One region of the Streptomyces sp. NPDC107500 genome, then DNA from elsewhere that is predicted to be linked to it. Evidence: riboswitches for the same ligand, from Rfam matches in the RefSeq annotation. Region 1 holds a riboswitch; the other holds the start of a gene.
The links. Region 1 has a riboswitch for cyclic di-AMP ahead of ACZ67M_RS11125 (M23 family metallopeptidase). Riboswitches for the same ligand answer to the same signal wherever they lie in the genome.
Positions count from the first base shown of each region.

Region 2: another riboswitch for cyclic di-AMP. It lies ahead of ACZ67M_RS20315 (M23 family metallopeptidase); the one in region 1 lies ahead of ACZ67M_RS11125 (M23 family metallopeptidase).

Region 1 is NZ_JBVJPF010000002.1:1,137,495-1,141,878, reverse strand. Features, by position in the region: gene ACZ67M_RS11135 (M16 family metallopeptidase) at 1-308, shown strand, start outside; gene ACZ67M_RS11130 (M16 family metallopeptidase) at 305-1,693, shown strand; cyclic di-AMP (ydaO/yuaA leader) riboswitch at 1,885-2,047, shown strand; gene ACZ67M_RS11125 (M23 family metallopeptidase) at 2,060-2,824, shown strand; gene ACZ67M_RS11120 (GntR family transcriptional regulator) at 2,984-3,679, shown strand; gene ACZ67M_RS11115 (FAD-dependent monooxygenase) at 3,857-4,384, opposite strand, start outside.
Region 2 is NZ_JBVJPF010000005.1:20,799-25,182, forward strand. Features, by position in the region: gene ACZ67M_RS20310 (aldo/keto reductase) at 1-624, opposite strand, end outside; gene ACZ67M_RS20315 (M23 family metallopeptidase) at 759-1,799, opposite strand; cyclic di-AMP (ydaO/yuaA leader) riboswitch at 1,810-1,966, opposite strand; gene ACZ67M_RS20320 (PP2C family protein-serine/threonine phosphatase) at 2,191-3,426, opposite strand; tRNA gene ACZ67M_RS20325 (tRNA-Met) at 3,575-3,648, opposite strand; gene ACZ67M_RS20330 (dihydrofolate reductase family protein) at 3,701-4,384, opposite strand, start outside.

The DNA of each region.
Region 1 (4,384 bases):
TCGCCGAGGAGGGCCCCACCGCCGAGGAGATGGAGCGCGCCCAGGCCCAGCTGGAGCGCGAGTGGCTGGACCGGCTGGGCACGGTCGCCGGCCGCGCCGACGAACTGTGCCGGTACGCCGTGCTGTTCGGTGACCCGCAGCTCGCCCTCACCGCCGTGCAGCGAGTGCTCGAGGTGACGGCGGCGGAGGTCCAGGAGGTCGCCAAGGCCCGCCTGCGCCCCGACAACCGCGCGGTGCTCGTCTACGAGCCGACCGCCCCCACCGACGAGAACGACGCCACCGACGAGAACGAGGAGGCGGCCAAGTGACCGACCTCGCCACCATGGACTTCCACGCCCAGCCGCAGGCCGGCGAGCCCAAGCCGTGGGCGTTCCCCGCGCCCGGCCGCGGCCGCCTCGACAACGGGCTGACGGTACTGCGCTGCCACCGCCCCGGCCAGCAGGTCGTCGCCGTCGAGGTGCTCCTCGACGCGCCCCTGGACGCCGAGCCGGCCGGCCTCGACGGTGTCGCCACGATCATGGCGCGCGCCTTCTCCGAAGGCACCGACAAGCACTCCGCCGAGGACTTCGCCGCCGAGCTGGAGCGCTGCGGCGCCACCCTCGACGCGCACGCCGACCACCCCGGCGTCCGGCTCAGCCTGGAGGTGCCCGCCTCGCGCCTCGCCAAGGCGCTCGGCCTCGTCGCCGACGCCCTGAGGGCACCCGCCTTCGCGGACAGCGAGGTCGAGCGGCTGGTCCGCAACCGCCTCGACGAGATCCCGCACGAGCTGGCCAACCCGGCCCGCCGCGCGGCCAAGGAGCTCTCCAAGGAGCTGTTCCCGGCCGGGAGCCGCATGTCGCGCCCGCGCCAGGGCACCGAGGAGACGGTCGAGGCCATCGACTCCGGCTCCGTACGCGCCTTCTACGAGAGGCACGTCCGCCCCGCCACGGCCACCGCCGTGGTCGTCGGCGACCTCACCGGCCTCGACCTGGACGCGCTGCTGGGCGACACCCTGGGCGCGTGGACCGGCTCCGCCGCCGAACCCCGTCCCGTGCCGCCGGTGACCGCCGACGACCGGGGCCGCGTCGTCATCGTGGACCGTCCGGGCGCCGTCCAGACGCAGCTGCTGATCGGCCGCACCGGATCCGACCGGCACGACCGCGTCTGGCCCGCACAGGTGCTCGGCACCTACTGCCTCGGCGGCACCCTCACCTCCCGCCTGGACCGCGTCCTGCGCGAGGAGAAGGGCTACACCTACGGCGTACGGGCGTTCGGGCAGGTGCTGCGGTCCGCGCCGGACGGCACCGGCGCCGCCATGCTCGCCATCAGCGGCTCCGTCGACACCCCGAACACCGGTCCCGCCCTGGAGGACCTGTGGACGGTACTGCGCAAGCTCGCCGCGGAGGGGCTCACCGACCCCGAGCGCGACGTGGCCGTGCAGAACCTGGTGGGTGTGGCGCCGCTGAAGTACGAGACGGCCGCGGCCGTGGCGAGCACCCTGGCCGACCAGGTCGAGCAGCACCTGCCCGACGACTACCAGGCGACGCTCTACCGTCAACTGGCCGCCACGGGCACCGTGGAGGCCACGGCGGCGGTCGTGAACGCCTTCCCGGTCGACCGGCTGGTGACCGTCCTCGTCGGTGACGCCGCGCAGATCAAGGAGCCCGTCGAGGCCCTCGGTATCGGTGAAGTCACCGTGGTGGCGGCCGAGTAGCGGCACGCGCGGAGTGCGGCCCCGGTGACCGGAGTGTCACCGGGGCCGCCGTTTGTCCGAATTGAGGGAGAGGCTGCCCGTCTGCCCTGTGGCATGCGCTACAAAAACACTGTTGCGTTTGAGAATTGAACACAGCCGCGTTTAGCGTCGTCCGGGCTGTTCGTCAGGCAGTGCGCCGCACCCGCGGCACCGGACAGTCATCGCCGAGTCCCCGTACGGCGCGAGCCAGGGGAGCCGGGGACCCACCGTAGTCCCTGGGGTGAATCGGACGCCCGCGCGCAGCGAGGGGGTCCGTAGGAGACCTTCCACCTCCGAACCCGTCAGCTAACCCGGTAGGCGAGAGGGAAGGAAAGGACCAGCCTCTACATGGCGTTCACGCGCGCCACCGGGAAGCACCGGCGTCCCAGCAGGTTGCATCGCAGTACCGCCCGCGCGGCGGGTGTCGCGGCCCTCGCCACCACCGGCGTCGTCGGCACCCTCGCGGCTCCGGCGCTCGCCGCCGAGCCCGAGGTGGAGCGGAGCGGACTCACCCCGGTCATCACCATCGGCGACTCCCTGGCCGAGGAGATCGACGCCCAGGCCCTGGCACAGCGGCAGGCCGCCGCGGACGCCGCCGCCCGTGAGGCGGCCCAGGAGGCCGCGCGCGAGCGGGCCGCCGAGGCGGCCAAGGAGGCACGCGAGGCCAAGGAGCGCGCCGCGCGGGAGGCGGAGCGCAAGCGCCTCAACACCTTCGTCCCGCCGATCACCTCGTCCTACGTCTCCACCGCCTACCAGGCCGGCAGCTCCCTGTGGTCCTCCGGCAGCCACACCGGCATCGACTTCCACGCCTCCAGCGGTACGACCGTGCACGCGGTCGGCGTCGGCACCGTCGTCGAGGCCGGCTGGGGCGGGGCGTACGGCAACCAGGTCGTGATCAAGATGCACGACGGCACGTACACGCAGTACGGGCACCTGTCGTCCATCGGCGTCTCCGTCGGCCAGTCGGTCGAGCCCGGCCAGCAGATCGGCCTCTCCGGCGCCACCGGCAACGTCACCGGGCCCCACCTGCACTTCGAGGCCCGTACGAGCCCCGAGTACGGCTCGGACATGGACCCCGTCGCCTACCTCCGTTCCCACGGCGTGAACGTCTGACGGCGGACCCCGCGACACCACCCGAAAGCCCCGGCCGTCCGAGCCGGGGCTTTTGATCCATGAAATCCACTCCGCCGTCGGAATATCCGCTTGATTGGCCTAGAGTCGCTGGAAACGTCAATCGTCGGCGTTTCACGGGGATTAAGGCGGAGGTCGGTCATGCGTATTCCGGCGCATTCGGTGTGCACGGCGATCCGGGACGACATCGTCGCCGGCGTCCACGTGCGCGGGGGCCGGCTCACCGAGGAACTGCTCGCCCGCCGCTACGGCGTCTCCCGCGTCCCCGTCCGCGAGGCCCTGCGCACGCTGGAGGCCGAGGGCTTCGTGGTGACCCGGCGGCACGCGGGCGCGTGCGTCGCGGAACCGACCGAACAGGAGGCCGCCGACCTGCTGGAGACCCGTACGCTCCTGGAGCCCCTCGGTGCCGCCCGGGCCGCCCGCCGCCGGACCGACGCCCACCTCAAGGTGTTGCGCGGCCTGGTCCGCCTGGGGCAGGAACGCGCCAGGCAGGGCAGCGGCGAGGATCTGCGCTCCCTGGGCGGCTGGTTCCACGAGACCCTCGCCCAGGCCGCCGGCAGCCCCTCCCTGACGGCGCTGCTGACCCAGCTGCGCCACAAGATCGCCTGGATGTACGACGTGGAGGCGCCGGCCGGGCCGGTGGAGTACTGGGCCGAGCACGGCGCGATCCTCGACGCGGTGGCCCGGGGCGACGGCGACCGCGCGCGGGCGCTCATGGCGCTGCACGCCGAGCGGTCGGCGCCGGGACACCGCCTGCGATTCGCCTCCGGCGGCGGCAGGACGGAGCGTGTGAGGAACTCGCAACGTCCCGTAAACACGGCGAGCCTGCGGCATTAACACGGGTCCCGTATACAAAGAGCAGGAAATTCGGGGGGTATTTTCCACCTGCCCGTATTTCTGCCGGCGGGCGGAAATACGGGCGGTGGAACGTTGCGGAAAAATGCGCCCGGTGCGGTGACCGGGGTGACCGGGGCCCTTCCGCTCGGGCAACGGTGCCGTGAGAACCGAGCGGAGTCAGCGGCCGCCGAAGACGGGCAGCGTGAGGGCCGAATGGGCCGGGCGGGGCTCCGGTGCGGGCATGGCGCTGAGGCCGCGCAGCCGGTCGTTGCGCTGCTCCAGGGCCCGGGCGGTGGTCGGGAAGAGGGTGGCGCCGCCCTGGCCGACCAGGTTCTGGTTCAGGGTCACGAAGTCACGGGTGCCGCGTTCGTATGCGGCGAAGCCCGCGGCGTGGGCCCGGTCGGCCAGGGAACCGGCCAGCATGTAGGCGCCGACGAGGGCGAGGCTGGTGCCCTGCCCGGTGAGGAACGAGGGCGCGTGGGCGGCGTCGCCCAGGAGCGCGACCCGGCCGCTGGACCAGCGGGGCATGCGGATCTGTCCGACCGCGTCGAAGAACACGTCGTCCGCGTCGCGGAGGGCGGTCAGGATGCCGGGGACCTCCCAGCCGGCGTCGGCGAAGACCTCGGCGAGCAGGTCCCGTTGGGCGTCCGGGCTGCCGAAGGCGTCGAAGGGCGGCTCCGGCCGGGCGAAGTTCAGGAAGGCGTG
Region 2 (4,384 bases), on a different contig from region 1:
CACGGCGGCCAGGCCCGACCGCTCGGCGAGGTCGCGCAGCCCGCCCTCGTAGGTGTCGCGCGAGACCAGGTTGTAGTGCGGCTGGAGGGCAACGTACCGGGCGAGGCCCTCGCGGTCGGAGAACTCCAGGGAGGCCGCGAGCCGCTCGGCGGAGATGTTGGAGGCGGCGATGTGCCGCACCTTGCCCGCCTTCACCAGTTCGTCCAGCGCGCCGATGATCTCCTCGACCGGCACCTCGGGCTTGTCGAAGTGCGTGTAGTAGAGGTCGATGTGATCGGTGCCCAGGCGGCGCAGCGAGGCGTCGGCCGCCGCCTTGATGTTCGCGGCGGACAGGCCCGGGTACTCGGGGTGCTGGCTGACCTTGGTGGCGAGGACGACGTCGTCACGGTTGCCGCGGGCCGCGAACCACCGGCCGAGGACGGTCTCGGACTCGCCGCCGCTGTTGCCGTCGACCCAGGCGGAGTACGAGTCGGCGGTGTCCACGAAGTTGCCGCCGGCCGCCGTGTAGGCGTCCAGGACGGCGAAGGACCGGTCCTGGTCGGCGGTCCAGCCGAAGACGTTGCCGCCGAGGGCGAGGGGGAAGACCTCCAGGTCGGAGGAGCCGAGCTTGCGCAGAGAAGTCATGTAGTGCGTCAACGAACGCACCGGATCAGGTCATTCCGGCGCAGACGCAAAAACCCCGCAAACCGGCAGCCCTGACGTCGGGGGGTTGTCGTCAGGACCGCCGGGGACCAGCGGGGAAGCGGATGGGCCGCGGCTCAGGGGGTGAGGCCCTTGCTCTGGAGCCACGCCATCGGGTCGATGCCGGAGCCGCCGCCGGGGTGGACCTCCATGTGGAGGTGGGCGCCGGTGACGTTGCCGGTGGCGCCGACGCGGCCGATGACGTCACCGGTGGTGACCTCCTGGCCGACGCTGACGCTGATCGACGACTGGTGGGCGTACCAGATCTCGGTGCCGTCATCCAGGGTGAGCACGGTCTTGTAGCCGTACGACCCGTCCCAGCCCGCCGACGTGATGGTGCCGCTGTGCACGGCCTTGAGCAGCGTGCCCGTGGGCGCGGCGAAGTCGAGGCCGGTGTGGTGGCCGGAGGACCAGTAGGCGCCGGCCTGACCGAAGGTCGAGGAGATCGTGTACGAGGAGGTCGGCAGCGTGAACTGCTTGGCCAGCTTGGCCAGGCGCTCGGCCTCGGCCTTCTTCGCGGCCTCCTCCTCCGCCTTCTTCTTGGCGGCGGCGGCCTTGGCCTCGGCCTCCTTCTCCGCCTTGGCGGCGGCTTCCGCGGCCTTCTTCTCGGCGGCCGCGGCGGCCTCGGCGGCGGCCTTGGTCTCGACCTGGGCCTGCTGCTGCTCGGCCTGCGCCATGATCCGGGCCCGCAGGGACTCACCGGCGCCGGCGGTGTCGGTGCCCTCGGCGGTGTCGGCGGCGGCGGTCACGCCGATGCCGCTGAGCGGGGTGCTGGAGCCCTCCGGCTCCGGCGCGTCGTCGTCGGAGATGAGCGAGCCGACGTTGGGCAGGTCCGGCATGGAGATCGACACCGGCGGCTTGCCGGTCTGCGCGCTGGCCATGCCGCCCGCGCCGACGGCGGCTATGACACCGACGCCGAGGACGGTGGAGCTGCGGGCGAGCCCGCCACGCTGCTTGGCGACGCGGTGCCGGCCGCGTACGGGGCGGATGGAGTCCTCGGTGGGATTCCACTCCTCCCAAGGACCCTCTTCGGTGCGGTGGTTCTCGTAACCGAAGGTGTCGGTGTCGTGCCGACTGGGCACGAACGGGGCCTCGGGGGCAGGCCGGTTGGACGCCACGTGGGCGTACTCCTTTCCTTCCTTTCGCCTACCGGGTTAGCTGACGGGTTCGGAGCAGGAAGGTCTCCTACGCGCGCATGCAACCGTGTCGCCACGGCGTCAAACGCCCGATTCACCCCAATGTGGTGGTTCCCCGGTTCCCTTGCGGGATTCGGCGCGTGCGCACGGAGCCGCCTTCTGTGACGGCTGGGACGACCGCGCTGCGTTATCGAACGTTAATAGACCCGGGGGCCGGATTCCAAGCCGTTCCTCTTGATCATTAACGAATACGGCCGGGACGTACGCCTCAGGATCGGTGAAAATCGGGCGAGTTGACCGCTGCTCGGTATTCCCCTTCACGTCACTTCTTTCTGACGGTGCGTCAGTTGTTATGCGGAGGGACGCCGACCCGTCACGGCTCGTGACAATGATCATGGTCGCCGTGCCGTGGCCGCCGGACGGCGAGCAGCGCCATGTCGTCCGCCATCCCGCCCCCCGAGTGGCGGCGCACGTCGCGGGCGAGGGTCTCGAGCAGCTTCGCCGGATGGCGGAAGACGCGACCGGACAGCCGCGCGTTCGGATCGTAGAACTCCCCCCGCTCGTCCCGGGCTTCCGACAGTCCGTCGGTGTACAGCAGCAGCGTGGCCCCACCGGGGAAGGCCGTCTCCTCCGCGCGGTCGGGCCACACACCCAGCTCGCCCATGCCGAGCGGCAGCGCCGACTCCCGGGCGGGCAGCGGCCCCACGGTGCCGTCGCCGTGGAGCAGCAGGGGCGGCGGATGCCCGCGGTTGACGATGCGTACGGTCCCGGCGCCGTGCGGGAGTTCGGCGAGGACGGCGGTGGTGAAGCCCTCGAAGGCGTCCAGGCCCTCGCGCCGGGTGCCCTCGCGGGCCAGCGCCCGCTCCAGGCGCTGCGCCACCGCCTCCAGCGTCGCCTCCTGTTCGGCGGCCTCCCGGAAGGCGCCGATCACCACGGCGACGGCGGCCACCGCTCCCATGCCCTTGCCCCGCACGTCCCCCACGATGAGCCGGACGCCGCGCGCGCTGTCCTGCACCGCGTACAGGTCACCGCCGATGAAGGCGCCGGCCTGCGCGGCCTCGTAGCAGGCGGCGATCTCGAAGCCGGCGATCCGCTCGGCCGGCTCGGGCAGTACGGCGCGCTGGGCGGTCTCGGCGATCTCCCGGGCGATGGCGAGGCGCTCGTCGGTGCGGCGGACGAAGGCGTTGACGAAGACGGCGAGCGCGGCGACCGTCGCGATGGTGATCAGCTCGGTGAGGGAGTCGACGTAGTGGATGACGCCCTTGCCGAGTTGCAGCCCGACGACCGAGGCGACCACGGCGATCCCGGTGAGCGCGGTGCCCCGCCGGGAGTAGATCGGGGCGGCGACCAGCGGCGCGGCGGTGTAGAGGGGCCCGGCGGTGAAGTAGCGCGGGGTGAGGATGTCGTACAGGACGGCGACGACGATCAGCAGTACGGGGAGCGAGCGCGCGAGGGCCCGGCCGTAGGACGTGCGCCACGGCCGCGGCTGCCCGGCGGTCGGCACGGGCGCCGGCTCGTCGCCGAGGCCCGGGTCGGGCACGGGATCGCCGGGGAGCCGGCCGCCGGCCCTGGCGTACGCTCCCTCGTCCTCCACATCGCCTGCCCGCACCACTGGTCTCCCGCCGCCCCCTGTCCGCGCCGCTTGCCGTGCGTACTCCAGGTTTCCCGCGACGGGGGTGGGCGGCGAGTGGTGAGGGCCGAGCGGGTGAACGCACCGAGGGCCGGAACCCTTTCGGATTCCGGCCCTCGGCCTTCAGTAGCGGGGACAGGATTTGAACCTGCGACCTCTGGGTTATGAGCCCAGCGAGCTACCGAGCTGCTCCACCCCGCGTCGTTGTGTCACCAGTGTACGTCATGTCGGAGGCGGAACGCACACAGGTATCTCAGGCACCCCACAGGTGACCGTTGGGGGCCTTCGCCCGCTCCTCGTACTCCGGCAGTAGGACGACGGCGGCGCCCCCGGCGGCGAGCACCCCGCCGCCGTCCGCGCCCGGCACGAAGGTGTCCGGCTCCCGCCAGGCCGTGACCACGCGACGCACCCCGGCGTCGAGGATCAGCCGGGCGCAGGGCGCGGGCCGGGAGGCGCGGCGCGCACAGGGCTCCAGGCTGCTGTACACGGTGGCCCCCGCGAGCCGCGGATCGGAGCGGTCGGCCTTGGCGAGCGCGGCCTCCTCGGCGTGCACGACGGCGTCGCCGCCCTCCCGCGAGTACCCCCGCGCCAGCTCGCTCCCGTCGGCGGCGACCACGACCGCGCCCACGCTGAACGCCGTCCGGGACGGCGGGCACAGCTCCGCCAGCTCGCAGGCGAGCGCAAGCCAGTGCCGGTCGGCGGCGCTCACGCGGTCGCCGGTGCCGGGTGCGGTCGGCAGGTACCGCGTCAGCACGACGTCCTCGATCCGCCGCGACTCCACCAGCCGCAGCCGCCCGCCCTGGTAGGCGCCGGGCCCGAAGAGCCGGGGCGCGGCCGGGTCGCCGACGAACAGGGGCGCGAGTACGAGTTGCAGCTCGTCGGCGAGTTCCTGCTGGAGCAGCTGCGTGTGGACGGTCCCGCCCCCCTCCACCATGAG